One region of the Pantoea sp. SYBGC1 genome, then DNA from elsewhere that is predicted to be linked to it. Evidence: predicted binding sites of a transcription regulator. Region 1 holds the regulator's gene; each other region holds the start of a gene.
What was found. The regulator CRP, encoded in region 1, controls carbon source genes, mostly activating them, when cyclic AMP is high. The targets are predictions, from matches to a motif close to ATGTGANNNNNNTCACAT.
Positions count from the first base shown of each region.

Region 2: a site for CRP is predicted at 4,901-4,918, ahead of cdd (cytidine deaminase). Genes of this name have one in related genera too.
Region 3: a site for CRP is predicted at 3,620-3,637, ahead of AC2CF9_RS02380 (sugar transporter). Genes of this name have one in related genera too.
Region 4: a site for CRP is predicted at 5,214-5,231, ahead of rbsD (D-ribose pyranase). Genes of this name have one in related genera too.

Region 1 is NZ_JBXUNM010000009.1:15,495-22,845, forward strand. It holds gene tauA (taurine ABC transporter substrate-binding protein) at 1-565, opposite strand, end outside; gene AC2CF9_RS14365 (LacI family DNA-binding transcriptional regulator) at 799-1,779, shown strand; gene AC2CF9_RS14370 (LysE family translocator) at 1,781-2,383, opposite strand; gene AC2CF9_RS14375 (hydrolase) at 2,444-3,466, shown strand; gene AC2CF9_RS14380 (YheU family protein) at 3,463-3,681, shown strand; gene AC2CF9_RS14385 (phosphoribulokinase) at 3,743-4,612, shown strand; gene AC2CF9_RS14390 (OsmC family protein) at 4,740-5,144, opposite strand; gene crp (cAMP-activated global transcriptional regulator CRP) at 5,435-6,067, shown strand; gene AC2CF9_RS14400 (YccS/YhfK family putative transporter) at 6,128-7,351, shown strand, end outside.
Region 2 is NZ_JBXUNM010000001.1:1,007,754-1,015,104, forward strand. It holds gene metG (methionine--tRNA ligase) at 1-29, shown strand, start outside; gene AC2CF9_RS04700 (hypothetical protein) at 203-433, shown strand; gene AC2CF9_RS04705 (hypothetical protein) at 529-996, shown strand; gene AC2CF9_RS04710 (autotransporter outer membrane beta-barrel domain-containing protein) at 893-3,634, shown strand; gene AC2CF9_RS04715 (CidA/LrgA family protein) at 3,775-4,161, shown strand; gene AC2CF9_RS04720 (CidB/LrgB family autolysis modulator) at 4,154-4,846, shown strand; gene cdd (cytidine deaminase) at 4,971-5,867, shown strand; gene AC2CF9_RS04730 (NAD-dependent malic enzyme) at 6,025-7,351, shown strand, end outside.
Region 3 is NZ_JBXUNM010000001.1:506,872-514,222, forward strand. It holds gene mlc (sugar metabolism global transcriptional regulator Mlc) at 1-678, opposite strand, end outside; gene AC2CF9_RS02365 (LysR family transcriptional regulator) at 814-1,710, opposite strand; gene AC2CF9_RS02370 (MFS transporter) at 1,821-3,044, shown strand; gene AC2CF9_RS02375 (hypothetical protein) at 3,194-3,445, shown strand; gene AC2CF9_RS02380 (sugar transporter) at 3,688-4,872, shown strand; gene AC2CF9_RS02385 (hypothetical protein) at 4,990-5,313, shown strand; gene AC2CF9_RS02390 (YoaK family small membrane protein) at 5,325-5,423, shown strand; gene AC2CF9_RS02395 (MFS transporter) at 5,463-6,737, opposite strand; gene AC2CF9_RS02400 (M20 family metallopeptidase) at 6,734-7,351, opposite strand, start outside.
Region 4 is NZ_JBXUNM010000006.1:2,433-9,783, forward strand. It holds gene rbsR (ribose operon transcriptional repressor RbsR) at 1-319, opposite strand, end outside; gene rbsK (ribokinase) at 333-1,262, opposite strand; gene rbsB (ribose ABC transporter substrate-binding protein RbsB) at 1,326-2,201, opposite strand; gene rbsC (ribose ABC transporter permease) at 2,229-3,200, opposite strand; gene rbsA (ribose ABC transporter ATP-binding protein RbsA) at 3,197-4,705, opposite strand; gene rbsD (D-ribose pyranase) at 4,713-5,132, opposite strand; gene AC2CF9_RS11735 (YgiW/YdeI family stress tolerance OB fold protein) at 5,348-5,746, opposite strand; gene qseB (quorum sensing response regulator transcription factor QseB) at 5,925-6,587, shown strand; gene qseC (quorum sensing histidine kinase QseC) at 6,584-7,351, shown strand, end outside.

The DNA.
Region 1 (7,351 bases):
CCTCTTTTTCCAGTTCATTAACGGCTGGTGCCCAGACGTACGCGCCGTCAATATCGCCACGCTGCCAGGCGGCAACGATCGCAGGCGGCTGCAGGTTCACTAACTGCACCTGTGAGGGCTTAATGCCCCAGTGCTTCAGCGCCGCCAGCAGGCTGTAATGCGTGGTAGAGATGAAAGGCACGGCAATACGTTTGCCGATGAGCTGTTTCGGATCGCTGATGCCTTTTTTCACCACCAGCGCCTCGGAGTTACCCAGCTGTGATGCAAGCAGAAACGCTTCAATCGGCAGCTGCTGTGTGGCAGCGACTGCCAGCGGACTTGAGCCAATATTGCCAATCTGCACATCACCGGACGCCAGCGCACGCAGCACGCTGGCACCGCTGTCAAATTTGCGCCAGTCCACGGTTGCTCCGCTCTCACGGGCAAAGGTGTTATCCGCCTGAGCGACTTTGGCAGGCTCTGCGGAGGTCTGATACGCCACGGTCACGTTGACTGCCTGCGCCTGAAACGCTATCAGTCCCAGTGCCGCTGCCAGCGAGATCATTGTTTTTTGCATTACCATCATTCTGTTTCCCGAAGTGAAGTTATGACGGCAGTGTCGCCAGCAGCGAAAATTTCATAAAGGAATTAAAAATTATCCCTCATGCCAATCAGTTCTTAGATCAACATCAGGCAACGCTATGCAAAAAAAGCAAATAGACCGGACAGAAACGGTGACAAATTTGTCAGGCGCTCACATCGCGACTGTGTTATTGATCTCTTCCTGATTTCATCACCTGAATAGCGGTTGTTATCTTCATGTCCATCGAAAAAGTCGCGCACCTGGCAGGCGTATCAAAAGCTACCGTTTCCCGGGTTCTGAACCAGCACCCCGGCGTCCGTCCCGATACGCGCAGTAAAGTGCTGGCGGCGATCAGCGCGTGCGATTACCAGCCCAATTTGCTGGCGCGCCAGCTGCGTACGGCGCAAAGCAATATGCTGCTGGTGCTGATTTCAGATATTACCAACCCCTTCTGTTCGCGCGTGGTGCAGGGGATTGAAGCGGAGGCGGAAGCGCAGGGCTATCACATTTTGCTCTGCAACAGCGCCTCTCAGCTGCGGCGGGAAACCGCCTATCTGGCGCTGCTGGCTGGTAAGGTCGTCGATGGTGTGATCACAATGGATGCCGCTGCCTGTCTGCAGGGGCTGAAAGATTTGATTGGCGATGCGCCGTGGGTGCAGTGCGCTGAATACGATCCCTCTATTAATGCATCCAGCGTGACTATTGATAACCGGCAGGCGGCTTTTGAGACGGTCCGCTACCTGGCCGGAAAGGGCCGAAAACAGATTGCGCTGGTCAACTGCGACATGCGCTATCTCTATTCGCATCAGCGTGAGAGCGGCTACCGCGAGGCGCTGAAGGCGCTGAATATGACGTGGGATCGCGTGGCGTATGCGGAGAACATCTCCTGCGAAGCGGGCAGCGCCGCGCTGCATGCACTGCTGGCACAACCCTCTCCGCCCGATGCCATTTTTACCGTGTCAGATGTGCTGGCCGTTGGCGTTATTCACGCCGCGCTCGAAGCGGGACTGCGCGTTCCGGAGGATCTGGCCGTGGTGGGTTTTGACGGTATTCCGTTTACCAGCAGCCTGAATCCGCCGCTGACCACCATTGCGCAGCCGATGAATCAGATGGGTGCCCGCAGCGTACAGCTGCTGCTGAACCGCATTCGCCAGCCGCACGCTGCCATTGTGCACGAAGTCCTGCCCTGGCAGCGTCTGGAGCGCGCATCCAGCTAATCTAGCGCCAGATCAGCAGCACACAGGCAGCGGTCAGTGCACCCATCGCAAGGTTGAACAGTTTCCAGGCACGCGGGCTATGCAGCAGGCGGCCAATCAGTGAACCAAATCCCATCCAGATCAGGCCGGATACCAGATTCACCAGCGCCATGCCCATGCTGATCGCAACCACAGAGTGCTGATAGGCAGCGCCTGCCAGGCTGAAACTCGCTATCGCCCCCAGCGCCATCAGCCAGGCTTTGGGATTGATCAGCTGCAGCAGTCCGCCCTGCCAGAACGGCATCTGCTTTACCGAACGGTCTTCGGTTTCCAGCGTCTCATAGGCGGCCGTCGCGATTTTCCACGCCAGCCAGAGCAGATAGAGGCTGCCGGCAATCTTCAGCACCAGATGCAGCGACGGATAGAGCAGGATCAGTCCGCCAATGCCAAATGCCACCATCAGCAACATCACCTGCATACCCAGCATGATACCAATAAGCAGCGGCAGCGTGCGCAGAAAGCCAAAATTAGCACCTGAGGCCGTAAGTAACATATTATTGGGCCCCGGCGTGATGGCCGCGACCCAGAGAAAACCTAACATCGACAAAAAAAGACTGAGTTCCATGAGTATCCGGATGCTCCTCATCCTTAAAAGCAGACAACCCATCGAAGCTATCAGCGAGTTATGCATCAGACAAGCACTATCCCTGGTTATTTAGATTGCCCCGCCGGCAATCCCTTTATTCCGCTGCGCGGCTTCGGCAATGCGCATTTGCAGACCCTGCTGCCGCGCCTGCTGCGCCGCCGCGTCACGCTTAAACCACACTGGCAGCGGCTGGAGCTGCCGGATGGCGACTTTGTCGATCTCGCCTGGAGCGAAGATCCGGCTGGCGCGCGCCACAAACCGCGCATGGTGATGTTTCACGGGCTCGAAGGCCATTTTCGCAGCCCCTACGCGCACGGCCTGATGCAGGCGTGCAAAGCGCGCGGCTGGCTTGGCGTGGTGATGCACTTTCGCGGCTGCAGCGGCGAACCTAACCGGCTGCAGCGCATCTATCACTCCGGTGAAACGGAAGACGCGACCTATTTCCTGCACTGGCTGCGGCGTGAATGGGGCAGCGTGCCGACGGCTGCGGTAGGGGTGTCACTGGGCGGTAACATGCTCGCCTGTTTACTGGGGCTGCAGGGTAATGAGGCGCCGCTGGATGCGGCCGTGGCGATATCAGCACCGCTGGCGCTCGCCCCCTGCAGTGAAAAGCTCGATATCGGCTTTTCCCGCTTCTACCAGCACTATCTGCTGACGCAGCTGAAAAAGAATGCGCTGCGCAAACTGCGCGCCTGGCCCGGCACGCTGCCGGTTGATGTACTGCAGCTGCGCGCGTTTCGCCGCCTGCGCGAATTTGACGACGCGATCACCGCCCGGGCGCACGGCTTTCTTGACGCCAGCGATTACTATCAGCGCGCCAGCGCCCTGCCGCTGTTAACCGGCGTACGCAAGCCGATGCTGATCATCCACGCCAAAGACGATCCCTTTATGACAGATGCGGTGATCCCGCAGCCGCAGCAATTGTCTGCCACAATTGAGTATCAGCTGACGCAGCAGGGTGGACACGTTGGCTTTGTCGGCGGCAGCCTGCTTAAACCGCATATGTGGCTGGAGCAGCGCGTGCCGGAGTGGCTCTCAACTTATCTGGATGGGCAATTGTGATTATTCCGTGGCAGGAACTGGAAGTAACAACGCTGGAAAACCTGATTGAAAGTTTTGTTCTGCGCGAAGGCACTGACTACGGTGAGCAGGAGCGCAGCCTGGCGCAGAAGGTAGCCGACGTGCGCCGCCAGCTGCAGCAGGGCGAGGTGGTGCTGGTCTGGTCTGAGCTGCATGAAACGGTCAATATTATGCCGCGGCGCGAGTTTCGCGGCTGATGCACTGCCAGATAATTCATGGTAACAATGCTCATCGCCCGACCTCACAGGGAGCACCCGTATGTCAGCCAGACACCCCGTTATCGCCGTTACCGGCTCCAGCGGCGCCGGTACCACGACAACCAGCCTTGCGTTCCGTAAAATTTTTCAGCAGCTGGGGCTGCATGCAGCCGAAGTAGAAGGCGACAGTTTTCATCGCTATACCCGGCCGGAAATGGATATGGCGATCCGCAAAGCACGCGATCTGGGCCGTCACATCAGTTATTTTGGTCCGGACGCCAATGACTTTGGCCTGCTGGAGCAGACGTTCCGGCGCTATGGCGAAAGCGGCATCGGAGAGTCGCGCAAATATCTGCACACCTATGACGAGGCCGTGCCGTGGAATCAGGTGCCGGGCACCTTTACGCCCTGGCAGCCGCTGCCGGAGAATACCGATGTGCTGTTTTACGAGGGCCTGCACGGCGGAGTAGTTACGCAGCAGCATAACGTGGCGGAGCATGTTGATCTGCTGGTGGGCGTGGTGCCGATCGTCAATCTTGAGTGGATACAGAAACTGGTACGCGATACCAGCGAACGGGGCCATTCGCGCGAAGCGGTGATGGACTCTGTGGTTCGGTCGATGGAAGATTATATCAACTACATCACGCCGCAGTTTTCGCGCACGCATCTTAACTTTCAGCGTGTACCGACGGTTGATACCTCTAACCCGTTTGCGGCGCGCGAGATCCCCTCACTCGATGAGAGTTTTGTTGTGATCCATTTTCGCGGCCTGGAAGGTATCGCTTTCCCCTATCTGCTGGCGATGATTCAGGGATCGTTTATTTCGCATATGAATACGCTGGTGGTACCGGGCGGCAAAATGGGACTGGCGATGGAGCTGATCATGATGCCACTGGTGCAGCGGCTGATTGAAGGAAAACGGATAGAGTAGAGGCCATATCTGCCAGACTATGTGGCATCGGTCGCCATAAATGGCGACCCTGCAGGGTATAGTGCCATGTTTCACAAATGACAGCACCAGCCATCGTAGGGTGCGCATTTATGCGCACCGGCACCGATTACTGCGCGACCACTTCATAACTGTGGGTGATCTCCACCCCTTTGCCAAGCATGATTGCCACTGAGCAATATTTTTCTGCCGACAGATCAACCGCCCGTGCCACCGCTTTCTCGCTCAGCGCTTTGCCGCTGACGATAAAATGCAGGTTAATCTGTGTAAAAATACGTGGTGCTTCTTCGCGCCGCTCTGAAGTCAGTTTGACCTCACAGTCAGCCACATCATTACGCCCTTTTTGCAGAATCGAAACCACATCGATCGCGCTGCAGCCGCCGGCGGCCATCAGTACCATCTCCATCGGGCTTGGCGCTTTATCGCCTGAATTCCCGTCCATTAATAACTGATGTCCTGATGAGGATTCTCCGAGAAAGGTCAGCCCTTCCACCCATTTCACACGTGCCTGCATTATTCTTTCTCCTGAAGCGGCGTTTTGCGCCAGAGTACGCGTTCATCCGGCAAACAGCAATCGCCCGCCTGCTGAAGCGAGACAACACAAGACAGCCTGCAAAAGCTGTGCTACAAACAGAGCTGAAAATTTCTTCGTCGTGGCTGATGAGGACGGGCAGAATCAAAAGCAGAGCTTACACATCCGCCCGGATAATTTTTATTAACAGGACGCGCTGGACGATTTCATCGCCTGACAGGGAATGAATGCCCCTGTGTTTTGGGCACGATTACAATAGAGGATAATAGCGAATGGTTCTCGGCAAACCGCAAACAGACCCTACACTCGAATGGTTCCTGTCCCATTGCCATATTCACAAATATCCATCCAAAAGCACGCTGATCCATCAGGGTGAAAAAGCAGAAACGCTCTACTACATCGTTAAAGGTTCCGTTGCGGTACTGATTAAAGATGAAGAAGGCAAAGAGATGATCCTCTCCTATCTGAATCAGGGAGATTTCATCGGCGAACTCGGCCTGTTTGAAGAGGGCCAGGAGCGCAGTGCCTGGGTGCGTGCGAAAACAGCCTGTGAAGTTGCTGAAATTTCCTACAAAAAATTTCGTCAGCTGATTCAGGTTAACCCGGATATTTTGATGCGCCTGTCGGCGCAGATGGCACGTCGCCTGCAGGTGACATCAGAAAAGGTGGGTAACCTGGCTTTCCTGGATGTTACCGGCCGCATTGCACAGACGCTGCTTAATCTGGCTAAACAGCCGGATGCCATGACCCACCCCGACGGTATGCAGATTAAAATTACCCGTCAGGAGATTGGTCAGATCGTGGGTTGCTCACGGGAAACCGTTGGTCGCATCCTGAAAATGCTGGAGGATCAGAACCTGATCTCCGCACACGGTAAAACCATCGTCGTTTACGGCACCCGCTAAGCTGTTTCACCCCCCACGGCGTGATGGCACCATCACGCCGTTTCTGTTTGCGATAAGCTGATGTGGCGCCGAATCATCTATCATCCCGAAGTCAATTACGCTCTGCGTCAGACGCTGGTATTGTGCCTGCCTGTCGCGCTGGGATGGCTGTGTGGCGATCTGCAAAAAGGCCTGCTGTTCTCGCTGGTCCCCGCCTGCTGCAATATTGCCGGCCTTGATACGCCGCATAAACGCTTTTTCAAACGCCTGATCGTGGGCGGTACGCTTTTCGCCACCGGCAGTTTTCTGATCCAGTACCTCACCAACGCCGCGGTTCCGCTGCCGCTTATTATGCTGGCGCTGCCGCTGCTGATTGGCGTGACGGGCGAAATCAGTCCGCTGCACGGGCGTCTGCTGCCCGGCACGCTGATTGCAGCGATCTTTACGCTGAGTCTGGTAGGGCGCATGCCGATCTGGGTGCCGCCGCTGCTCTATATCGGCGGCACGTTCTGGTATGGCCTGTTTAACTGGTTCTGGTACTGGCTGTGGAAAGAGCAGCCCATGCGTGAAACGCTGAGCCTGCTCTATCGTGAGCTGGCTGACTACTGCGATGCCAAATATACCCTGCTGACGCAGCTGACCGATCCGGAAAAAGCGCTGCCGCCGCTGCTGGCGCGCCAGCAGAAAGCGGTTGACCTGATCACCACCTGCTATCAGCAGATGCATATGCTTTCTGCCAGCCGCGATAACAGCCATAAGCGGCTGACGCGCGCTTTTCAGGTGGCGCTGGATCTGCAGGAGCATATCGCTGTCAGCCTGCACCAGCCGGAGAAAGTGCAAAAGCTGGTAGAACAGAGTCATGCGGAAGCGGTTATCCGCTGGAATGCAAAAACCATTTCGGCACAGCTCAGGCTGCTGGCCGATGCCATTCTCTATCACCAGCTGCCCGCCCGCTTTCAGATGGAAAAGCCGCTCGGCGCACTGGAAAAAATTGCGCGGCAGCATCCGGATAATCCGGTTGGCCACTTCTGCCTTTATCATTTCAGCCGCATCGCCCGCGTGCTGCGCACCCAGAAACCGCTCTATACGCGCGACCTGATGGCCGATCGCCAGCGGCGCCTGCCGCTGCTGCCCGCCCTGCGCAGCTATCTGTCGTTCAGGTCCGGCGCGCTGCGCAGCGCGGCCCGCTTTGCCGTTATGCTGATGTTTGGCAGCTCGGTTGCGCTGTTTTTTAATATTCCCAAGCCCTACTGGATCCTGATGACCATTATGTTTGTCAGCCAGAACGGCTACAGCGCCACGCGC
Region 2 (7,351 bases), on a different contig from region 1:
GCGCACAGCCAGGCATGCCGGTTAAGTAATCGCTTTTCAGCCCTCTCCTCTGAGAGGGCTTTTTTTTAATCCCATTACTCAGACAACGCGATACAGCCAGATAATCAATTTTCTGCAATGCAGCCTAAGAACAACCTGTTTGCGCTAACGCCAGTTATAGCATAAGCCTGTGAACTGCCTTGCAAATACAAGATTGTTTCTGATGACCAAATCATATAACTATTCTGTTTTATTATGGCATCCTGATTATCTGCCCGGAAAACAGAGGAAACATATCCCTGTTGTACCGAAAGCAGAATATCCTTTACAAAAAAATTTAGCTGGAAGTGCAAAAAATAATAATTTCATTCCAAGTCTCTGTTTTTATTTTAATATGATGAAGCGCTTTAACTATTTTATTGCCTGCTATATTTTAACAGGGAATTACTATTGAATACCGTTTTCCTGTCAGCAGCATTAACCCTCGCAGCAAAATATCCCGGCTCAGACTGGAGCTCATAACGTATCGACATTAGAGGACCCGGAATCATGAGCCATAAATTGTTTAACCTCTCTGTACTGGCGCTTGCTATTGCCGGGGCTGTAACCACCCCGGGCACCGCATTTGCCACCATTACCTATAAGGGTAACGTTACGGGCACCACTTCTTCTCCGCCCGCTAACGGTGCTGACTGGATAGATGCCCGCAACGACATCACCGCAACTGAAACGTCACCCGGCGTTGGCGGTATGTTTATTACCAGCGGCAGCCAGCTTACGGCTAACAGCCTGAGGTTTGCAGGTGAAGGAGATCTGACACTGTCAGGAACCGGTACGCGCGCAACGCTTGGCACGCTGACAACAGATAGAAATGTGGCAATTATTGTCGGCAACGGTGCATTGCTAAGTGCGAATGACATTTTGCTGCGTTTATCCTCTTTTTTTAATTGGAGGTTCTGTTACGGGAGTCGCGCCTGCTCCAGGTGCGGTTTCTGCTTCATCCGTAACGCTTGCTGATACCTCATTTATTAACTTTTCACACAACAGTAATAATTATAGTTTTAATGCCAGCCTTCTCAGTAATACAGCAGGAGAGGGAGAAATTTATGTCAGAGAAGGTAGCACCACGCTGGCAAAGAGCGGTAACTTCTCAGGCTCCTACCTGATCGGCAATGGCTGGACACAAAACTATGCGACGCTGCTTTCCGGCGCGCCAAATGCACTGGGGCAGAATGCCACATTTGAAATTCGCTCTAAAGGTACGCTGGATACCAACGGTTACAGCCAGCAGATTGGATCGATAATTAATAATGGCGGTAAGGTTATTGTTCAGGGTGCGGCTGCCGGCACCCGGGTTAATATCGCGAATGGCTATGATGGCAGCGGCGCACTGACCGTTACCGGGCGCGGTGTCACACTGAATGTGATAAACGGGCTGGTTAACCGGGGCACGCTGGCGGTGGGATCGGGCGCCACTCTCAGCGCTGACACGCTCAGTAATAATAACGGTCAGATTCGGTTTACCGACGGCGCCAGTGTTACAGCAGGTACGGTATACAATAATGGCCCGGTATTTAGCGTGAGTGGTAATAATACTGCTCTGCGGGTCACTAATCAGCTTACTAACCTTCGAACATTACAAATTCTGAACGACGCAACCGCGTCGGCAGGCAGCGTAAGTAATAGCGGTAACCTGTTACTGAACGGCACCACGCTAGCGGTGGCCAGACAGCTGGCGAGTACCGGCATAGTACTGGTACAGAACGGGGCCACGCTGGCAGCTGATAGCCTTTTGATAAGCGGTAATAGCACCACTGCGCCCTCAATGCTCTCTGTCGGCAACATTAATGGTTACGTTGCCGATAGCGCCGGGCGCGTCAATGCCAGGGAAATTACGCTCGCCTCCTCACCCACCTCGCGCGCACTGGTGAATTTTAACCACACCGATGCGAATTATAATTTTGCTTCGCCTGTAACCGGTACAGGGGATGTCGTGGTGACATCCGGGGTAACGACACTCTCTGGCCTCAATAGCTACTCAGGGAGCACTACCGTAACGGGGGGGACTCTGCGGGCGGGTGCAGACAATACCTTTAGCACAGCCTCCGCATGGAATATTGGCAGCAACGGTGAGCTGGATCTGAACGGCTACCGTCAGACGCTGGGCGACACCACCAATGCCGGTACTATCCGGCTTGCCGGCGCCGCTGCCGGTAATGTCCTTACCGTCGATGGTAATTACACCGGTAACGACGGCACTCTGATATTCGGCACCGAGCTTGATGATGACAATGCCCGTACCGATCGACTGGTGGTCACCGGCGACGCCAGCGGTACCACCAATATCGCCGTGAATAACCTTGGCGGACGCGGCGCGCAAACCTATAACGGCATTGAGCTGATTGAAGTGCAGGGCAGCGCCGACAGCAGCGCATTCCGTCAGCAGGGACGCATTGTAGCGGGCGCCTATGAATATCGCCTGCTGCGCGGTAATAAAAACTGGTACCTGACCAATCGCGTTAATCTGGAAACGGGCCTGCCGATTATCGGCGACGGCGGCGACAACGGCGGCGGTGGCGATAACGGCAGCGGTGGCGGTGGCGACAACGGTAGTGGCGGTGATAACGGTAGTGGCGGTGATAACGGCAGTGGCGGTGATAACGGCGGCGGCGGTGATAACGGCGGCGGCGGGGAAAGCGTGGCAGTACTACGCCCGGAAGGCGGCGCTTATGCTGCTAACCTCGCCACTGCATCTACGCTGTTCGATACCCGTATGAGCGATCGTCAGGGCACCTGGTACCTCGATCCGCTGACCGGCGAACAGCAGTACACGTCACTCTGGCTGCGCGTCGCCGGCGATCGCAGTCGTCAGCACGCCGGTGACGGCCAGCTGCGCACCCGCGCCAACAGCGTAGTGACCCTGCTCGGCGGCGATATTGCCGCTACTGACGCTGCCCGCGTCGGCCTGATGGCGGGCTATGGCAACAGCAAAAGCAATAGTGCATCCGGGATCACCGGCTACCGCGCCCGCGGCCAGATCAATGGCTATACCACCGGTATATATGGTACCTGGTTTGCCGAAGGGACCGATGAAAAAGGCCTGTGGGCGGACAGCACGCTGCAGTACAGCTGGTTTAACAATCAGGTAGAGGGGGAGGATGAAGCGGGTGAATCTTATCGCTCTAAAGGGTTTAGCGCCTCGCTCTCTTCCGGCTACGTTATTCCGCTGGCGCAGAGCGAGCGCCGTGCTTTCTTTCTGCAGCCGCAGGCGCGCATCGGCTGGTCGGGTATTAAAGCTGATGACCATACCGAGCGCAACGGCACGCTGGTGCAAGGCAGCGGTCAGGATAACGTCAGCAGCAGCCTGGGCGTTAAAGCCTTTATGAAGAGCCATGCTGCACAGGACGATCGCAACGGCCGCCGCTTCAGCCTGTTTACCGAAGCCAACTGGATCCACAACAGTCGTGAATACGCGGTGCGCATGGATGATGTCGTGGTTTCACAACAGGGCAGTCGTAATATTGCCGAAGCGCGCGTAGGCGTGGACGGGGTACTGAGCAATGGTCTCGGCCTGAAAGGCACTGTTGGTCAGCAGGTGGGTGATAACGGCTGGTCTGATACTCAGGCGGCCATCAGCGTCAGCTATCGCTTCTGACAACGGATCCGGGCACCGTTTGCATACCGCTGCGGACCCGGGCTCCTTTTTTTTAGCTTCTGGTTCAGCGCCAGCTTTTGTGACGTCTGGCACGCTAAGCACGTAATGCGTATGATGTAAACCGATAACAGACGCCGGAGATGCCTGACGTGTTAACTGCCTGCTGGCGCTATCTGCGCGCCTTTACGATTATCTATGCCGCGCTCTATGCCGGTATCGCGCTCGCCGCCCTGCTTCCGTTTACTATCCCTGGCAGTATTATCGGTATGCTGCTGCTGTTTTTACTGCTCGGACTGCAGATCCTGCCGGTCCACTGGGTCAAGCCCGGCTGCCAGCTGCTGATCCGCTATATGGCGCTGCTGTTTGTGCCGATAAGCGTTGGCGTTATCAGCTATACCGATGTGCTCTCCGCGCAGTTTGGCCCGATTGTGGTCTCCTGCCTGACCAGTACGCTGATGGTACTGGTGGTAGTGGGGTTCAGCGCTGAACGCCTGCAGCGCCCGCAACCGGAGCAGCCGCATGAGTGACGTCTGGTGGTCCCTGCCGCTGACGCTGGCGGCCTGGTTTGCGGCACGCTGGCTGGCCGCAAAGCTCAAAATCTCGCTGATTAATCCGCTGCTGGTGGCCATGGCGATCATTATCCCGCTGCTGCTGCTGACGCATACGCCTTACACGCGCTATTTTGCCGGCAGCGCTCTGCTGAATCAGCTGCTGCAGCCGGCGGTCGTGGCGCTGGCGCTGCCGCTCTATGAGCAGATGCATCAAATCCGCGCGCGCTGGAAAACGATCATCAGCGTCTGCTTTATTGGCAGCATGACGGCTATGGTTTCTGGTACCGCAATGGCGCTGTGGCTGGGCGCCACACCGGAGATCGCCGCGACGCTGCTGCCTAAGTCGGTCACCACACCGATCGCCATGGCGGTCTCCGCCTCCCTGCACGGCATTCCGGCTATCAGCGCTATCTGCGTGCTGATCGCCGGTGTATTTGGTGCCGTATTCGGGCACATGCTGCTGAACCTGCTGCGCATCCGCAGCAAAGCAGCGCGCGGCCTGGCAATTGGCAACGCGTCACACGCGCTGGGCACGGCGCGCGCAGCGGAACTCGACTATCAGGAAGGGGCGTTCAGTTCGCTGGCGCTGGTGATCTGCGGCATCATCACCTCTTTGCTGGCGCCGTTTATCTTTCCGCTGCTGCTGGCGTGGTTTGGCTGAAACTTTGCGAGAGATCTCGCAAAGTTGAAACAACTCAATGAGCTTACATTGTCATAGCGACATGGATCACATATAACTCAGCAGGCGGCGCACCGCCGCTGATGAGTTAATGAGGCCTGATACCATGCACCCACGATTCTCCTCCGCTTTCTCCGACCTGCCGCTGCCCCTGCAGCAGGCGCTGCAGCCGCTGCTGGACGCGCCCGATTTTCACGGCGTTCTCCGCCCCGATGAGCGGATAGCGCTGCAGCAGGCGACCGGACTGGAAGAGGATCCGCTGGCGCTGGCGCTCCTGCCGCTTGCCGCCTGCTGTGCGGTTGCCCCGCTCTCCCGCTTTAACGTTGGCGCTATCGCACGCGGCGTCAGCGGCCACTGGTATTTTGGGGCGAATATGGAGTTTCGCGGCGCCACAATGCAGCAGACGGTGCACGCTGAGCAGAGCGCGATTACCCACGCCTGGCTGCGCGGTGAAAACGGGCTCGAGGCCATTACGGTTAACTACACGCCGTGCGGCCACTGTCGTCAGTTTATGAATGAGCTGAACAGCGGCACGGCGATCCGCATCAGTCTGCCGGGCCGTGACGTGAACACGCTGGCCCACTACCTGCCCGATGCATTTGGTCCTGCTGACCTCAATATTACCGAACGGCTGATGACGCCGGTTGACCACGCCTTTACCCCTGCCGGCGATGCCCTGCAGCAGGCGGCGATCCGGGCTGCCAGCCAGAGCCATGCGCCTTACAGCTTCAGCTACAGCGGCGTGGCACTGGAGAGCCGCAGCGGCGCCATTTACAGCGGCCGCTATGCAGAGAATGCCGCCTTCAATCCGAGCCTGCCGCCGCTGCAGGCCGCGCTGATCCTGATGAATATGCATCATGAACCGCTGGAAGCTATCCGTCGCGCGGCGCTGGCTGAGTCTGCAGAGGGTACGCTGACGCAGGCGGACGCCACGCGGGCGACGCTGGCCGCGCTCGGCTGCCGCGAGCTGACGATTACTTTAGTTTCAAAAACATCCGTTTAGTGATCCTTTTACCGCTTTTGTGACCTGCTGTTAACAAAAGCTGTACATCTGCCGGAATTTTCATAGGATCGGGCGCCAGACCTTTACAATAATCAGATCTGGCGTGACCTTTTCGTAGCGATACGTCAGCAAACACTGCAACCGGAGCAAACATTGCATGGAACTCGAGTACGAAAGTAAACGCCCGCTCTATATCCCCTATGCGGGTCCGATTCTGCTGGAATTTCCGCTGCTGAATAAAGGCAGCGCCTTCTCTCTGGAAGAGCGAAACGAATTTAATCTTAATGGTCTGCTGCCGGATGCGGTTGAGACCATTGAAGAGCAGGCGGAGCGCGCCTGGCGTCAGTTCCTGGATTTCAAAAACAACAACGACAAGCACGTCTATCTGCGCAATATCCAGGATACCAACGAAACCCTGTTCTACCGCCTGCTGGATAATCATCTGGAAGAGATGATGCCGATTATCTACACCCCGACCGTGGGCGCGGCATGCGAGCACTTCTCTGAAATTTACCGTCGCGCGCGCGGCGTATTCATCTCCTACAACAATCGCGATCGCATCGAAGACATGCTGCAGAACGCCACCAAGCAGAATGTTAAAGTTATTGTGGTTACGGATGGCGAGCGCATTCTGGGTCTGGGCGACCTCGGCATCGGCGGCATGGGTATCCCGATTGGTAAACTGTCGCTCTATACCGCCTGCGGCGGCATCAGTCCGGCTTACACCCTGCCGGTGGTACTGGATGTCGGAACCAATAACCCGCAGCTGCTCAACGACCCGCTCTATATGGGCTGGCGCCATCCGCGCATTACCGGCGAAGAGTATGAGTCGTTTGTGAATGAATTTATTCAGGCGGTGAAACGTCGCTGGCCAAACGTCCTGCTGCAGTTCGAAGATTTTGCGCAGAAGAACGCCATGCCGCTGCTGCAGCGCTATCGCGATGAGATCTGCTGCTTCAATGACGATATTCAGGGCACTGCAGCCGTTACCGTTGGTACCCTGATTGCCGCCAGCCGCGCCGCAGGCAGCCGCCTGTGCGAGCAGAAAGTGGTTTTCCTCGGTGCCGGTTCTGCAGGCTGCGGTATTGCTGAACAGATTATTGCGCAGATGAAATCGGAAGGGCTGAGCGATGATGAAGCGCGTTCGCGCGTCATGATGGTTGACCGCTTTGGTCTGCTTACCGACAAGTTGCCAAACCTGCTCGACTTCCAGAGCAAGCTGGTGCAGAAAAGTGACAACCTGAAAGCCTGGGACGTCACCAGCGACACGATTTCGCTGCTGGATGTGGTGCGCAACGCGCAGCCCGATATTCTGATCGGCGTATCGGGCCAGCCAGGCCTGTTTACCGAAGAGATCATTCGCGAGATGCATAAGCACTGCAAACGCCCTATCGTGATGCCGCTCTCTAACCCGACGTCACGCGTGGAAGCGACGCCGGCGGATATTATCGCCTGGACCGACGGTGCCGCGCTGGTTGCCACCG
Region 3 (7,351 bases), on a different contig from region 1:
GCCGGCGCCTACGGTCTCATCGATCACAATCTGAATAACATCCTGCGCGCCGCGCGACGCGCCAGACTGCGCCTCTGCCAGCGTCCACGCTGAGATGTCATGCTGCACAAACACCGGCAGGCCGGAGCGCTGCGCCAGCGTTTCGCCCAGCGGCATATCCTCTACATCATAGCCCGGCATGCGATGAACCACGCCGGAGGCGGCGTTGATAAGACCAGGGGTGGTGATAGCGATAGCTGTCAGACGCTCAAGCCGCTGCTGATGCCGGATAAAGAACGCATCCACCAGCGTCTGCAGATTCTGCAGCAGCGGCACGTCAGACGTCAGGGGCAGCGGCAGGCGATCCTCTTCCAGGGCGCGACTGCTTAAATCGCGCAGCGTCAGCGTGATTGCGCCGGGCTGGATACGTATCGCCAGATAGTGCCACGCCAGCGTATCGAGCACGAGACCAATTGCCGGACGACCGCGGCTGCCAGGCTCCTGAAACTCCGTTTCCTGCACCAGATGCGCATCGAGCATTTCGCGTACAATTTTAGTGATGCTGGCGGGTGCCAGCTGCGCCCGCCTGGAGAGTTCAATACGTGATATCGGCCCATGCTGGTCAATCAGACGGTAGACTACGCCTGCGTTAGTCTGTTTGATGTGGTCAATATGACCAGGCTGACTCTCCCGATTCACACCCTGCTCCCGGATATTTTCGCGCTTCTAAATAAACATTCGCTATGGTGAGGCACTTTGCCGGAGAGCGTTAACTATTTGGCTGAAAATGTGACTGGTCGCACAGATTGATCGGCTCTGTCTGCCCGGATTGCGTCAGATTTCAGCGTTTTCCAGCATCAGCGCCTGCATGTTGCGCATCTGGGCGGTGGGTTCCCGCAGCGCTGACCAGACGAGCCAGACTTCTGAGCGCGCATCCTGCTCCTCCAGCGGGATCCAGATCAGGTCGGCCAGCCGTGCCCGGGCAAACGCAGCGGGCAATACCGAGATCCCCAGCCCGGTCGCCACCAGTCCCAGAATCGTCATCGCCTCGCCCGCCTCCTGCGTGATAACCGGGCTGACGTGATAGCGATGCAGCAGGGCCAGAATGTCGCCGTAGAGCGCCGTACCGCTCTGCGCGTCAAAGAAGATAAATGGCTCCCCGGTCAGGGCGCGAACGGAGAGGCTGCGGTGCTGCGCCAGCGGATGATCGCGGTGCATCACCGCGTACAGCGGCTCCCGCAGCAGCAGCTGGTAACGCAGATCTGGCGGCAGCGGCGTATTGCGCATCACACCCAGATCGAGCTGGCCATCAAGCAGTGGCGTCAGCTGCTGGCGGGTGTTGTGCTCCTGCATATGAATATGCACTTCCGGCCAGCGCTGGCGAAAACGAAACAGCGCATCGGAAACCAGTCCGGTAAACGGGGCTGATGAGGTAAAACCGATGCGCAGTTCGCCCTGCTGCCCCTGATGAATGCGTGCCGCCCGCTCAGCGCTCTGGCTTACCTGCAGCAGAATAGCGCGCGCATCCTGCAGAAAAGCGGCACCGGCCGGCGTCAGCTGTACGCTGCGATTGGTACGCACCAGCAGCCGGGCCTGAATGCTCTGCTCCAGCTGCTGGATCTGCTGGCTGAGCGGCGGCTGAGAAATATTGAGGCGCCGCGCCGCGCGGCCAAAATGCAGCTCCTCAGCGACAGCAATGAAATAGCGCAGGTGACGCAACTCGATAGCCATATTTTTAACATATCAGTTGAGATGATTAATATATTGTACATCTCATTAACGCCTTTCTACAGTAAGTCACTCTCTCTCATTAAGGATATCCTGTGAGCCGCCTTACCTCGCTGATATGGCGCAACCCTATCGACGTCACTGCTGACGCCACCCCGTCCCGCATCGGGCGCGGCTCACCGCAGTTCCTGCCGGTGACGCTGGCGCTGTTTTCTGCCGGCCTTGCCACTTTTGCTCTGCTCTACTGCGTTCAGCCTATTCTGCCGGTGCTGTCGCAGCAGTTTGGCATTACGCCGGCGCAAAGCAGCATCTCGCTCTCGCTCTCTACCGGATTGATGGCGCTGGGGCTGCTGGTTACCGGTCCGCTTTCTGACGCTATTGGCCGTAAACCGGTGATGGTAACGGCGCTGATGCTGGGGGCGCTGTGTACGCTGCTGTCGGCGATGATGCAGAGCTGGCACGCCATTCTGCTAATGCGTGCGCTGATCGGCCTGTCGCTCAGCGGCGTGGCCGCCGTCGGCATGACCTATCTGAGCGAAGAGATGCATCCCCGGGTGGTGGCTTTTTCGATGGGACTCTATATCAGCGGTAACTCTATTGGCGGCATGAGCGGCCGTCTGCTCACCGGGGTGATCACCGATCTCTTTTCCTGGCGCATCGCCATTGGCGTCACCGGCTGCTGCTCGCTGGCGGCGGCGCTGATGTTCTGGAAAATCCTGCCCGCCTCGCGTCACTTCCGCCCCGCCTCGCTCCGCCCGCGCCATCTGCTGATCAACTTCCGCCTGCACTGGCGCGATAGCGGGCTGCCGCTGCTGTTTGCCGAAGCCTTTCTGCTGATGGGCGCGTTTGTCACCCTGTTTAACTATATTGGCTATAGGCTGATGAGTGCGCCGTGGACGCTCAGCCAGGCGACAGTAGGATTACTGTCGCTGGTCTATCTTACCGGCTCATGGAGTTCGCCAAAAGCGGGTGCCCTGACCGGCCGCTTTGGGCGCGCGCCGGTGATGCTGAGCGCTATCGCTATTATGCTGGCCGGACTGCTGCTGACGCTGGCCACCACCCTGTGGCTGATCGTTCCCGGCATGCTGCTCTTTACCGCCGGTTTTTTTGCCGCCCATGCCGTTGCCAGCGGCTGGGTGGGAACGCGCGCCCGGCGCGCCCGGGGCCAGGCCTCTTCGCTCTATCTCTTCAGCTACTATGCCGGATCCAGCCTGGCCGGTACGGCGGGCGGCCTGTTCTGGCATAGTTACGGCTGGCCGGGCGTCACGTTGTTTATTACGCTGCTGCTGCTGCTGGCACTGCTCACCGGTTTTCTGCTGCTGCGCCGCCGCCTCTGACCCGCGCTTTTAGCCAGGCGGAGCGCCCCGACGCTCCGCTTTCGCCACCTTTCCCCAGGTCCACCTGAAACAAAACTGCAATTCATCGTTATAATCTTTTCTATTCCAATAATAGTCAGACGTTTTTTTTTTCAGCAATGAGGTGGTTAATGGCGCTTTTTTACTATGTTGATAAACATGCCGGGTATAACAATAATCATGTGGTGCACGCTAAAGGCTGCCCGTTCCTGCCTGCCGACGCGGCACGACGCTTTCTTGGCACCTTTTATGCTGCGAACGCGGCGATCCAGCAGGCGCGTAAATTCTATCCGGGCGCTATGGGCTGTGAGCACTGCTGCCCGGTGGGCGTAAAAAAAAACCTGACCCCCTGCAATAGCGTGGCCCTGAAACATATGGTGTGACTCTGATAATCCTGGTCTGAAGTCACACTATTATAAAAAGGGTCAGGTCGCCACTCTGTCAGCCCTGAATCCCGCGCTTTTCCCAGACAGCAGCTGATGCCGGTAATAAACAGAGGAATAAAAAACTCTTAGCAGGTTTCCATCTGCCGGTTCATCAGCCACAATAGAGGTAATTTGTGACGCAGATCACCTTTGAGGCGTCTCTGCTCCCGTTAACCTGCTGTCTGACTAATTTGAATTTCATGCAAACTTCTACCGTTTCCCGTAAAACAGCCTGGCTACGCGTTGTCCTGCTGGCCATTGCGGCGTTTGTCTTTAATACCACTGAATTTGTCCCGGTCGGCCTGCTTTCTGATATTGCAGCAAGCTTTACGATGAAAACGGCAGATGTGGGGATCATGCTCACTATTTATGCCTGGGTGGTGGCGCTGCTGTCGCTGCCGCTGATGCTGCTGACGCGCAACGTTGAGCGGCGTCTGCTGCTGGCGGTGCTGTTTATTCTCTTTACCGGCAGCCACGTGCTCTCAGCGTTTGCCTGGGACTTCCGCTCACTGGTGGTGTCGCGTATCGGGATTGCACTCTCACACGCCGTGTTCTGGTCGATTACTGCCTCGCTGGCTATTCGCGTGGCACCGGCGGGTAAGAAAACGCAGGCGCTGAGTATGCTTGCCACCGGAACCGCACTGGCCATGGTTCTGGGGGTGCCTATCGGGCGCGTAATCGGGCAGTATCTCGGCTGGCGCACCACGTTTGGTATGATTGGCCTCTCGGCGCTGGTGCTGATGATCCTGCTGGTGCGCGTATTACCGCGTCTGCCAAGCGAGCATACCGGCTCACTCAGCAGCGTGCCGATGCTGTTCCGCCGTCCGGCGCTGGTGACGATGTATCTGCTGGTGACGCTGGTGGTCACGGCGCACTACACCGCTTATAGCTATATTGAGCCCTTTATGCAGGTGGTGGCGAACGCGGATGCCAATTTTACCACCCTGCTGCTGCTACTGTTCGGCTCTGCGGGCATTCTCGGCAGCATTCTGTTCAGTACGCTGGGTAACCGTTTCCCGTCTGCGCTGTTAATCGCTGCTATTGCGCTGATTACGCTCTGTATGGGACTGCTGATTTTTGCAGCGGTGCGCCCGACCGCCATTATCACCCTCTGTATTATCTGGGGCATGGCGATGATGATGATTGGCCTGGCGATGCAGGTTCGCGTGCTGTCACTGGCTCCGGATGCCACCGATGTGGCGATGTCGCTCTTCTCCGGTATTTATAATATCGGTATCGGAGCGGGCGCACTGCTCGGCAGCCAGGTCAGCCAGCATCTGCAGCTCTCAGACGTGGGCAACGTCGGGGCGCTGATAGGGCTTTTCTCGCTGTTCTGGTGCGTGGCGATTTTCCGCCGCTATCCGCAGTTACGCTCTAATGGCTGACTGACCGACCGGCAGCTGCAGGGATGCACGCTGCCGGATCCCGCTTTTTGTATTACGCCTCGCATCCTCTCCGTTTTGCCCTTTATAATCGCACAGACTCTCTCCGCAGGGACCGTTATGAACAGTAAACGAGTAACGCTGATTCTGTCGCGCGCCGTCAGCCACGTCATGCTTGAGGATATCCGGGCGATTGTGCCAGCCGCTGCGCTGAGCGTTTTTATCAATACGCTGGATGAAACCCGCTACGCAACGGTTGAGTGCCTGCAGAGCGAAGAGAACTGTGCGCTGCTCGCCTCCGCTATTGTGGTGTGGCGTCAGCTCGGGCAGATTCAGCACATCGACTACCATAAAGGCGATCGCCTGCGGCAGATCGCGGATGCCACGCAGTTTGAACTGTTCAGCATGATGAAAACGCATCGCGCGCTGCTCAGGCTCGCTTAATAAGGATTGCTATGAAGATTGGTTTGCTGTTTCCCATTGCCATTATTGTTGCCGGCGTAACGTTTCTGGCCTGGTTCATCGCCAGCGGCGCAGCGGTGCCGGGGTCGTAAAGCGGCACCGCTGCGGCTGCAGCAGCCGGCGTCAGCGCCTTAACGGATATGCTTCTGGCTAAAGAGCAACGCCGCACCGCTCAGCAGCGACATCGCCATCAGATAATAGCCCGGTGCCAGGCTGCTTCCCGTCCAGCTAATCAGCAGCGTGCAAATCAGGGGCGCGAAGCCGCCAAAGAGGGTAACGGCGACGTTATAGCTGATCGCCATGCCGCTGGCGCGCGTGCCCATCGGAAAGAGATCGGCCATCACTGATGGCACCACGGAGAAGTAGACCGACTTCAGCAGCGCCATCCAGCAGACCAGCAGAATCAGCGTCACCGGCGTGGTATGGTTCGCTAACAGCCGGAACGCCGGCCAGATGGTAACCATTAACAGTATCAGCGATCCCCACATCAGCGGTGCGCGGCCAACGCGCTCCGCCCACAGGCCCATCAGCGGCGTCACCAGCGTCAGGATCACCCCGCCCAGCAGCGTAGCGGTAAAGGCCGCGCTGCCTGAAAGGTGCAGATTTTTGGTCGCCCAGGTTGGCACATAGTTCAGCATGTAGTTAACCGCCGTCGAGATCACCATCAGGCCAATCGCCAGCAGCATCAGCTGCTTCTGGCGCCCGAACAGGCGCTTCAGCGGCGCGGGCTCCGGCGGGCGGTCGGCAAAGCTTGCGGGTTCGTGCACATGGCGGCGGATATAGAGACCCAGCGGACCAATCAGCAGCCCAAAGGCAAACGGAATGCGCCAGCCCCACGCCTGCATTTCACTTTCGCTCAGCAGCTGCGTCAGCCCCAGTCCAAACGCAGAGGCCATCAGCGTACTGGCTCCCTGGGTCGCGAACTGCCAGCTGGCGATAAAGGCTTTGCGCTCGGGATAGTGCTCCACCAGAAAGGCCGTCGAGCTGCCAAACTCGCCGCCGGCTGAAAATCCCTGAATCAGCCGCGCCACCAGAATCAGCAGCGGCGCCAGCAGCCCGATGTGCGCATAGCCCGGCATAAAAGTGATGATCGCCCCGCCCAGCATCATCAGATTGATTGAGAGCAGCAGCGCCCGCTTGCGTCCGTGGCGATCGGCGTAGTTACCCAGCACGATTGCCCCCAGCGGGCGGATCAGAAACGAGACGCCAAAACTGCCAAAGGTCAGCAGCAGCGAGACTGCCGGATCGCTGACCGGGAAAAACGCGTGGGCAATATAGCTGGCAAAAAAGCCATATACCGCAATATCAAACCACTCCAGGGCGTTGCCGATGCAGGTGGCAAACAGCGTTTTATGCAGCGAAGGTTTACTCCCCGCGAGCGTGACGGTCGGGTTCAGGCTGCTCATTGTGCACCTCCTGCTCTGGCACGATGCTGTGCAATAAGCGCGTCACCCCGCTCGCCCAGATCCCACAGCAGCGCGGTCATGATCTGCAGCCCTTCGCGCGCCACCGGCGTCAGCAGATGCTCATTGACGCCATGCTGCCCGCAGGCCGGATAGGAGTGCGGCACCCAGAGCGTCGGTAATCCCAGAATGTCCGCAAACACATCATTTGGCAGCGATCCGCCCAGGTTCGGCAGCAGCGCCGGAGGCTGCTCACACAGCGCCGTCATGGTATGCATGACCCACTCCACCAGCGGATCGGTCGGATCAAAACGCGTCGCCGGCGATCCGTGCAGCACCTCAACCTCAACGTCGGTAAAGCCTGCGGCGGCAAGGTGAGCGGCGACGTGCTCGCCCAGCCGCTGCCAGTCGGTTCCCACTACGAAGCGCAGCTGACATACCGCCGTGGCGCTGGCGGGGATAGCATTCATCGGGCGAGCCGGGTTACCGGTGGTAAAGGTCAGCACTTCCAGCGTGTTCCAGCCATAAAGGCGCTCGGCAGGCGTCAGCCCCGGCTCCCCCCAGTCGCAGGCAAGCGCAGGATCGCCCGGCATGCCGCCCACACGGATGCTGCTCAG
Region 4 (7,351 bases), on a different contig from region 1:
TTTCCAGGCTACGATTCATGCGCTCCTCATCCCCTTCGGTATTGCACAGGATCAGGCTATAGCCGCGTTCGTAACAGCTGTTTTCCACGCCGCGCACGACCTCAGCATAGAAAGGGTTGCTGCTGGCCGTCAGTAACATACCGATAGTACGCGTCTGCCTGATCTTCAGGCTGCGCGCCAGCGCCGAAGGGGCATAGTTCAGCTCACGGATCGCCTGTTCAACCTTTTCGCGCACCTGCTCGCTGACAAAGCGATTGTTATTGATCACATGCGAAACGGTAGAGGTTGAGACGCCCGCCTGACGGGCAACATCTTTCATGGTAGCCAAGCGCTTATCCCTGTTGCTGCAGGAAAGCGTCGATCTCTCGGCGCCACGGTACAGCTGGCTGGGCACCGGGCCGCGTAACGGCAATCGCCGCTGCCGCATGCGCAAACCGTACCGCATCATGCATCGCCATGCCTTCCAGCCGCGCGGTAATAAAAGCACCGTTGAAAGTGTCACCTGCGGCAATGGTGTCAACGGCCTGTACGTTAAAACCGGGAATGCGCTCGCCGTTACCCTGTTCGCTCAGCCATACGCCGCGCCGCCCCAGCGTAATCAGCACGGTGTGGATCCCTTTGGCATGCAGCACCTGCGCTGCCTGTGCGGCCTCAGCGTCACTGGTAACGGCAATCCCGGTCAGGATCTCCGCTTCGGTTTCGTTAGGCGTAATAATGTCAATCTGTGCCAGCAGTTCATCTGTCAGCCTCGTCGCAGGCGCCGGATTGAGGATCACCTGCGTGCCGTGCTGTCGCGCAAGCTGCGCTGCCGTCAGCACGCTTTCCAGCGGGGATTCCAGCTGCATCAGCAGCGCCTCAGCGTCAGCGATCACCTGCTGATGACGCTGCACATAGTCTGGCGTCAGCGCGGCGTTTGCGCCGGCATAAATGCCGATGTTGTTTTCACCTTCACCGTTGACGAAGATCATCGCCACGCCGGTTGCCTCTGACGGGATGGCTTCAACCGGCGCGATATCAACATTGTCGCGCTGCAGCTGCTCACAGATGCGTTCGCCCGTGTCATCGCCGCCTACACAGGCGATAAAAGCGATGTCAGCACCCGCGCGTCCGGCTGCCACCGCCTGATTAGCGCCTTTACCGCCAAACGCAATCTGATACGCCTTACCGATAACGGTTTCACCGGGGCGCGGGAAGTGACTCAGGTTCAGGATATGATCGGCGTTGATGCTGCCCATTACCGCCAGTTTTGCGCATTTACTCATAGGGAGAGATCCAGGAAGTTGCGTCACCCTGAGGGTGACGCGAGGCCACGCTTTTCTTTGGTTTTATTTAGTGACGAGTTTCAGGTCAACCGGGTTGATCGCCTGCACTTTTTCACCTTTCAGCACTTTGTCTGCGGTATCCACGCCAATCATACCAATCTTGTCCGGCATCTGCGCCACGGTTGCGGTCAGTTTACCGGACTCTACCGCTTTCACACCGTCAGCCGTACCATCAAATCCGACCACCAGCACATCGGTTTTACCGGCCGTCTGCAGCGCACGCAGCGCACCCAGCGCCATCTCATCGTTTTGTGCAAAGACCGCCTGCACATCCGGATGCGCCTGCAGCAGGTTCTGCATCACGTTCAGCCCTTTAGTACGATCGAAGTCAGCCGGCTGGCTGGCAAGAATAGCAAATTTGTGTGCGTCAGCGGCCTGTTTAAAGCCTTCACCGCGCTCGCGCGCGGCTGATGTGCCGGCGATGCCCTGCAGCTCAATGATTTTTGCGCCGTCACCCACTTTTTTCGCAATAAAATCACCCGCCATTTTACCGCCAAAGCGGTTGTCAGAGGCGACGTGGCTCACTACCTTGCCCTGTGCTGCCATACGGTCCAGCGTGATCACCGGGATATTTGCCTGGTTAGCCATTTTTACGGCGTTGCCAACAGCGTCGGAATCTGTCGGATTGATCAGCAGCAGCTTAGTGCCGCGAACGGTCAGATCCTGCACGTTAGCCAGCTCTTTTGCCGGGTTGTTCTGGGAGTCCAGCACCACCAGGTTGTAGCCAAGCTTGTCCGCTTCTTTCTGAGCGCCATCTTTAAGCGAGACAAAGAAGGGGTTATTGAGGGTAGAAACCACCAGCGCAATCGTATCCTTAGCCATCGCGCCGGCACTCAGGGTGGCGCCAAGAATGACGGCCAGTGCAGTTAATTTTTTCATTTACAGGATCCTGTGTGAGGGTCAGAGTTATTTACTGCTTTTGTTATCTACCAGCACCGCCAGTAAAATCACGACGGCTTTAACAATCATCTGGTAGTAGGAAGATACGCCCATCAGGTTCAGGCCATTATTCAGGAAGCCCAGAATCAGCGCGCCAATCAGCGTACCCATAATACGGCCTTTACCACCTGCCAGGCTGGTGCCGCCCAGTACCACCGCAGCAATCGCATCCAGCTCATAACCGGTGCCAGCCGTAGGCTGTGCTGATGAGAGGCGGGCGACTTCAATCGTGCCCGCCAGCGCCGCCAGCAGGCCGCTCAGTGCATAAACGGTAATTTTGACGCGGTTAACGCTGATGCCTGACAGCCGGGTAGCGGCCTCATTACCGCCCAGCGCATAGATATAGCGGCCCAGACGGGTGTGGTGCAGCATGTACCACGCCAGCGCAAACACCAGCGCCATCAACCATACCGGCGTCGGGATCCCCAGCGGACGACCGATACCGAACCAGCCAAACAGATCGGCATTTTCACTGAAGCCGGTATTCACCGGACTCCCGTCGGTGTAAACCATCGTGACGCCGCGCAGCAGCAGCATCATTACCAGCGTGGCGATAAACGCCTGCACCCTGCCGCGCGCAACTATCACGCCGGTGATCCCGCCAATAAACGCGCCCAGCGCCAGGGAAGCGGCAACGGCAACCAGCGCATTGACCTCAATGCCGACAATAGACGCGGCAACCGCACCGGTAAGCGCCAGCAGCGATCCCACCGACAGGTCGATGCCTGACGTCAGGATCACCAGCGTCATCCCCACCGCCATAATGGCGTTGACCGAGGTCTGCTGCAGAATGTTGAACATGTTGGCCAGCGTAAAGAAGTTCGGGCTCTGGCTGGCGACCACGGCGATCAGCACAATCAGCGCAATCAGTGACTTCTGCTCCAGCAGCCAGCTTTTGCTGAACCAGCGGCGGCTGGCAGGTAGGGTGTGGGTACTCATACGACTAAATCCTCGCTGTGTTGCTTACCGACCGCCGCCGCCATCAGGGATTCCTGGGTAGCCTGCTCGCGGGAAAATTCGCCACTGATATGGCCTTCATGCATCACCAGAATGCGATCGCTCATGCCCAGTACTTCCGGCATTTCCGATGACACCAGGATGATGCTCAGCCCTTCCGCTTTGAACTGATTAATTAACTGATAAATCTCTTTTTTGGCACCCACATCGACACCGCGCGTGGGTTCATCCAGGATCAGCACGTCCGGACGGGTCATCAGGCCGCGGGCAATCGCCACCTTTTGCTGATTACCGCCGGAGAGCAGGCCAATTGGCTGCATCATTGAGGGCGTCTTTACATTGAACAGGCGGATAAAATCGCCTACCGCCAGCTGCTCTTCCGCATGTTTCAGGTTACCGCCGGCGTGGCTGAAATAGCGCAGCGCCGTCAGCGACATGTTCTCTTTTACCGACATTCCGAGCACCAGTCCGTCGCGCTTACGATCTTCAGAGATATACACGATACCGCTGGCGAGCCCCTCCTGCGGCGAACGTACGGTCACAGTACGGCCATTGAGCGTGACGCTGCCGCTGCGACGCGGCAGGGCGCCATACAGCACTTTCATCAGTTCAGTTCGCCCGGCTCCCATCAGCCCTGAAATCCCCAGAATTTCGCCTTTGCGCAGGGTAAAGCTGACATCCTCCACACCTGAGCCACAGAGCTTTTCAACCTGCAGGCGGATTTCACCGGGCGATTGATCGAGATGGGGATACTGATCTTCCAGCTTGCGTCCCACCATCATCTCAATCAGCTGCTCTTCGCTCAGATCGCTGACGGCGCGTTCGGCAATAAACTGCCCGTCACGGAAGACGGTTACGTCATCGCAGATCTCAAAAATTTCTTTCATACGGTGCGAGATATAGACGATGCCGCACCCCTGCGCTTTCAGTTCATTGATAACGTGAAACAGCGACAGCGTTTCGGTATCCGTTAGCGCATCCGTCGGCTCATCCATGATGATGACGCGCGATTCAAAACTGAGTACTTTGGCAATCTCTACCATCTGCTGGTCGCCAATTGAGAGATCGCCCACCAGTTTGTGGCTGCTGAAACGCAGGTTGAGGCGCTTAAGCAGCGCCTCTGCCTCGCGATGCATCTTTTTCCAGTCAATACGACCAAACCGGTTTACAAACTCCCGGCCGAGGAAAATATTCTCCGCCACGCTCAGCTGCGGGATCAGATTAAGTTCCTGATGAATAATGCCGATGCCTGCCTCCTGCGACGCTTTAGGGCCGGAGAAGGCCACAGGTTCGCCCAGCCACTGCAGCGAGCCGGCGTCCATGGTATAGATGCCGGTCAGCACCTTCATCATGGTGGATTTACCGGCCCCGTTTTCGCCCACCAGCGCCATAACACGCCCCGGATAGACCGCCAGCGAGGCACCATTCAGCGCCTTTACGCCAGGAAACGACTTTTCGATTCCCTTAAGTTGCAGTAATGGTTGCATAGCGGCCTCAGAAGGTGACGCCGGCGCTCAGGATGACATTCGCATACGGAGAACACTCTCCGCTGCGAATGACCGCCTGACTGCGCTGCGTCTGTTGTTTGAACTGTTCATGACTGATGTAACGGACGGTGATGCTATTCCCCTGGTGCTGTTGCAACGCTTCGAGCACGGCGAGCAGCTGGCTGTGAAGCTGCGGATTGTGTTCTTTTATCTCCTCCGCAATCAGGGCGCTTTCTACCTGCATCTCCTGTGTAACTACCTCCACAACCTGTAAAAATCGGGGCGTACCGGGCGTTAACGCCAGGTCAATACGCAGAGGGCCGTGCGGAACAGGCAGACCCGCGTCCGCAATAGTCAGCGTATCGGTATGCCCGAGGCGGGCAATCACATGAGAGAGTTCAGCGTGTAACAGGCGACCTTTTTTCATTTCATCCACTCCACAGCGAAACGTTTCGCTATGGAGCAGTGTATAAAAGCAGCATAGTAACGCAATGACACCATCACGGAAGTGTGATCGTCATCGAAACGTTTCGCTGTCAGCCGGGAAAATTTGGGTAAGGGAGTGCTGAGTGGCGGAGAGCATAATGATATGGCCCCCACCAGAATGAATGAAGCCACTCAGGCAGTGGCTTCACAGCAGAGTTATGGCAGCTTGCGAACCTGTTTTACGTCAAGCTCAGTGGCGTTAAAATCTTTATCCAGCTCGCCCGTCAGTTCGACGCGATCTTTTGGCGTAATGGTCACGCCGTTCCAGCGCTTGTGGTCAATTTCCACTTTCATCGTGCCGCTGCTGTCGCGGAACAGATAATCTTCATCGCCAGTCTGCTTTTCCAGCGTCCCGCGCACGGTGATCCAGCTGTCATCTTTCATCTCTTCAGCCTGTTTTACCGTCACGACGCTGGCTTCGCCCGCTTTAAAACCGCCCGCTTTGTTACTTTGTGCGGCTGGCGCAGCGGGATCCATAAAGCCGCCCTGCGGCGCAGCAAGTACCGGTGCGGTGGCCAGGGCAATCAGGGTCAGTAACGCGATACGTGTTTTCATTAGTTACCTCATTTCTGTGAACAGGTGGAATATCAGCAGTAGACCAGAGAGTTCTTAACAGGATCTTAAGGAGCGCTGTTTTTTGCCGTTGCATGAAAAATAGCTGAAAATTGCGCTGCTGCGCTGTACAAGGCCCGGCTGGCTTCGTATAACTCGCCTGTAGCCGGGGGAGAGCACAATGCGCATTTTGTTGATCGAAGATGACACGCTGATTGGTGACGGGCTAAAGGCTGGCCTGACGAAACTGGGATTCAGCGTCGACTGGTTTATATCCGGCGAAGCGGGCTATCAGGCGCTGGGCGCGGCGCCCTGGGATGCGGTGGTGCTGGATCTGTCGCTGCCGGAACGCGACGGGCTGGAGATCCTGCGCCAGTGGCGCGCTGCAGGCGCGGATATTCCGGTGCTGATCCTGACCGCACGCGACGCGCTCGACCAGCGCGTACAGGGTTTACAGCTGGGCGCCGATGACTATCTCTGCAAACCGTTCGCCCTTACCGAAGTGGCTGCGCGCCTGCAGGCGCTGATCCGTCGCCGGCATGGTCAGCTGCAGCCGGAGCTGCGGCACGGCAATGTTGTGATGCAGCCAGCCAGCCACAGCGTCCTGCTGAATGGCGAACCGCTTGAATTAAAAAGCCGGGAACTGGCGCTGCTGGAGCTGTTTCTGCGTCATCCGGCGCAGGTGCTGACGCGCAGCCAGCTTGAAGAGAAGCTCTACAGCTGGGACGACGATGTCTCCAGCAACGCGGTTGAGGTACATATTCATCATCTGCGCAAAAAGCTGGGCAGTCAGTTTATCCGCACCGTGCACGGTATTGGCTATACGCTGGGAGCGGCAGAATGAGCCTGTTTGTACGCCTGGCAACAGGTTTTGTGCTCCTGATCCTGCTGTGCGGAGCCAGCGCCGGCTGGAGCGCGTGGCAGCAGACGCGCGACACGGTTAATGAACTGTTTGATACCCAGCAGATGCTGTTTGCCAAACGGCTGCTGGCGCTCGATCCCACCAGCCTGCATCAGGCTGTATTACCCCGAACCAAAACCCTTTTACGCCATCACCGCGGCGATCAGGATGATGACGCCCTGGCATTTGCGGTGTTCCGCACCGACGGTACGCCGCTGCTCAGCGACGGCGAGAACGGGCGCGGGTTATCGTTTGATACGCGACGCGACGGCTTTCGCGACGGGCAGCTGCGTGACGACGATGAGCGCTGGCGTCTGCTCTGGCTGACGTCACCTGATAAACAGTATCGCGTGGTAGTGGGGCAGGAGCAGGAGTACCGGGATGATATGACGCGCGATCTGGCGTCCGCCACCCTGCTGCCGTGGCTTGTCGCGATGCCGTTTATGCTGCTGCTGCTGCTCTTGCTGGTGTGGTATGAACTGCGGCCGCTGAAGCAGCTGGCGCACCGGCTGCAGCAGCGTGCGCCGGATGACGCGACCACGCTGCCGGTTACGCATCTGCCGCGTGAGGTACAGCCGCTGGTAACGGCGCTCAACGATCTCTTCGGACGCACGGCGCAGCTGGTACAGCGCGAGCGTCGCTTCACCTCCGATGCCGCCCATGAACTGCGCAGCCCGCTGGCTGCCCTGCGCGTGCAAAGTGAGGTG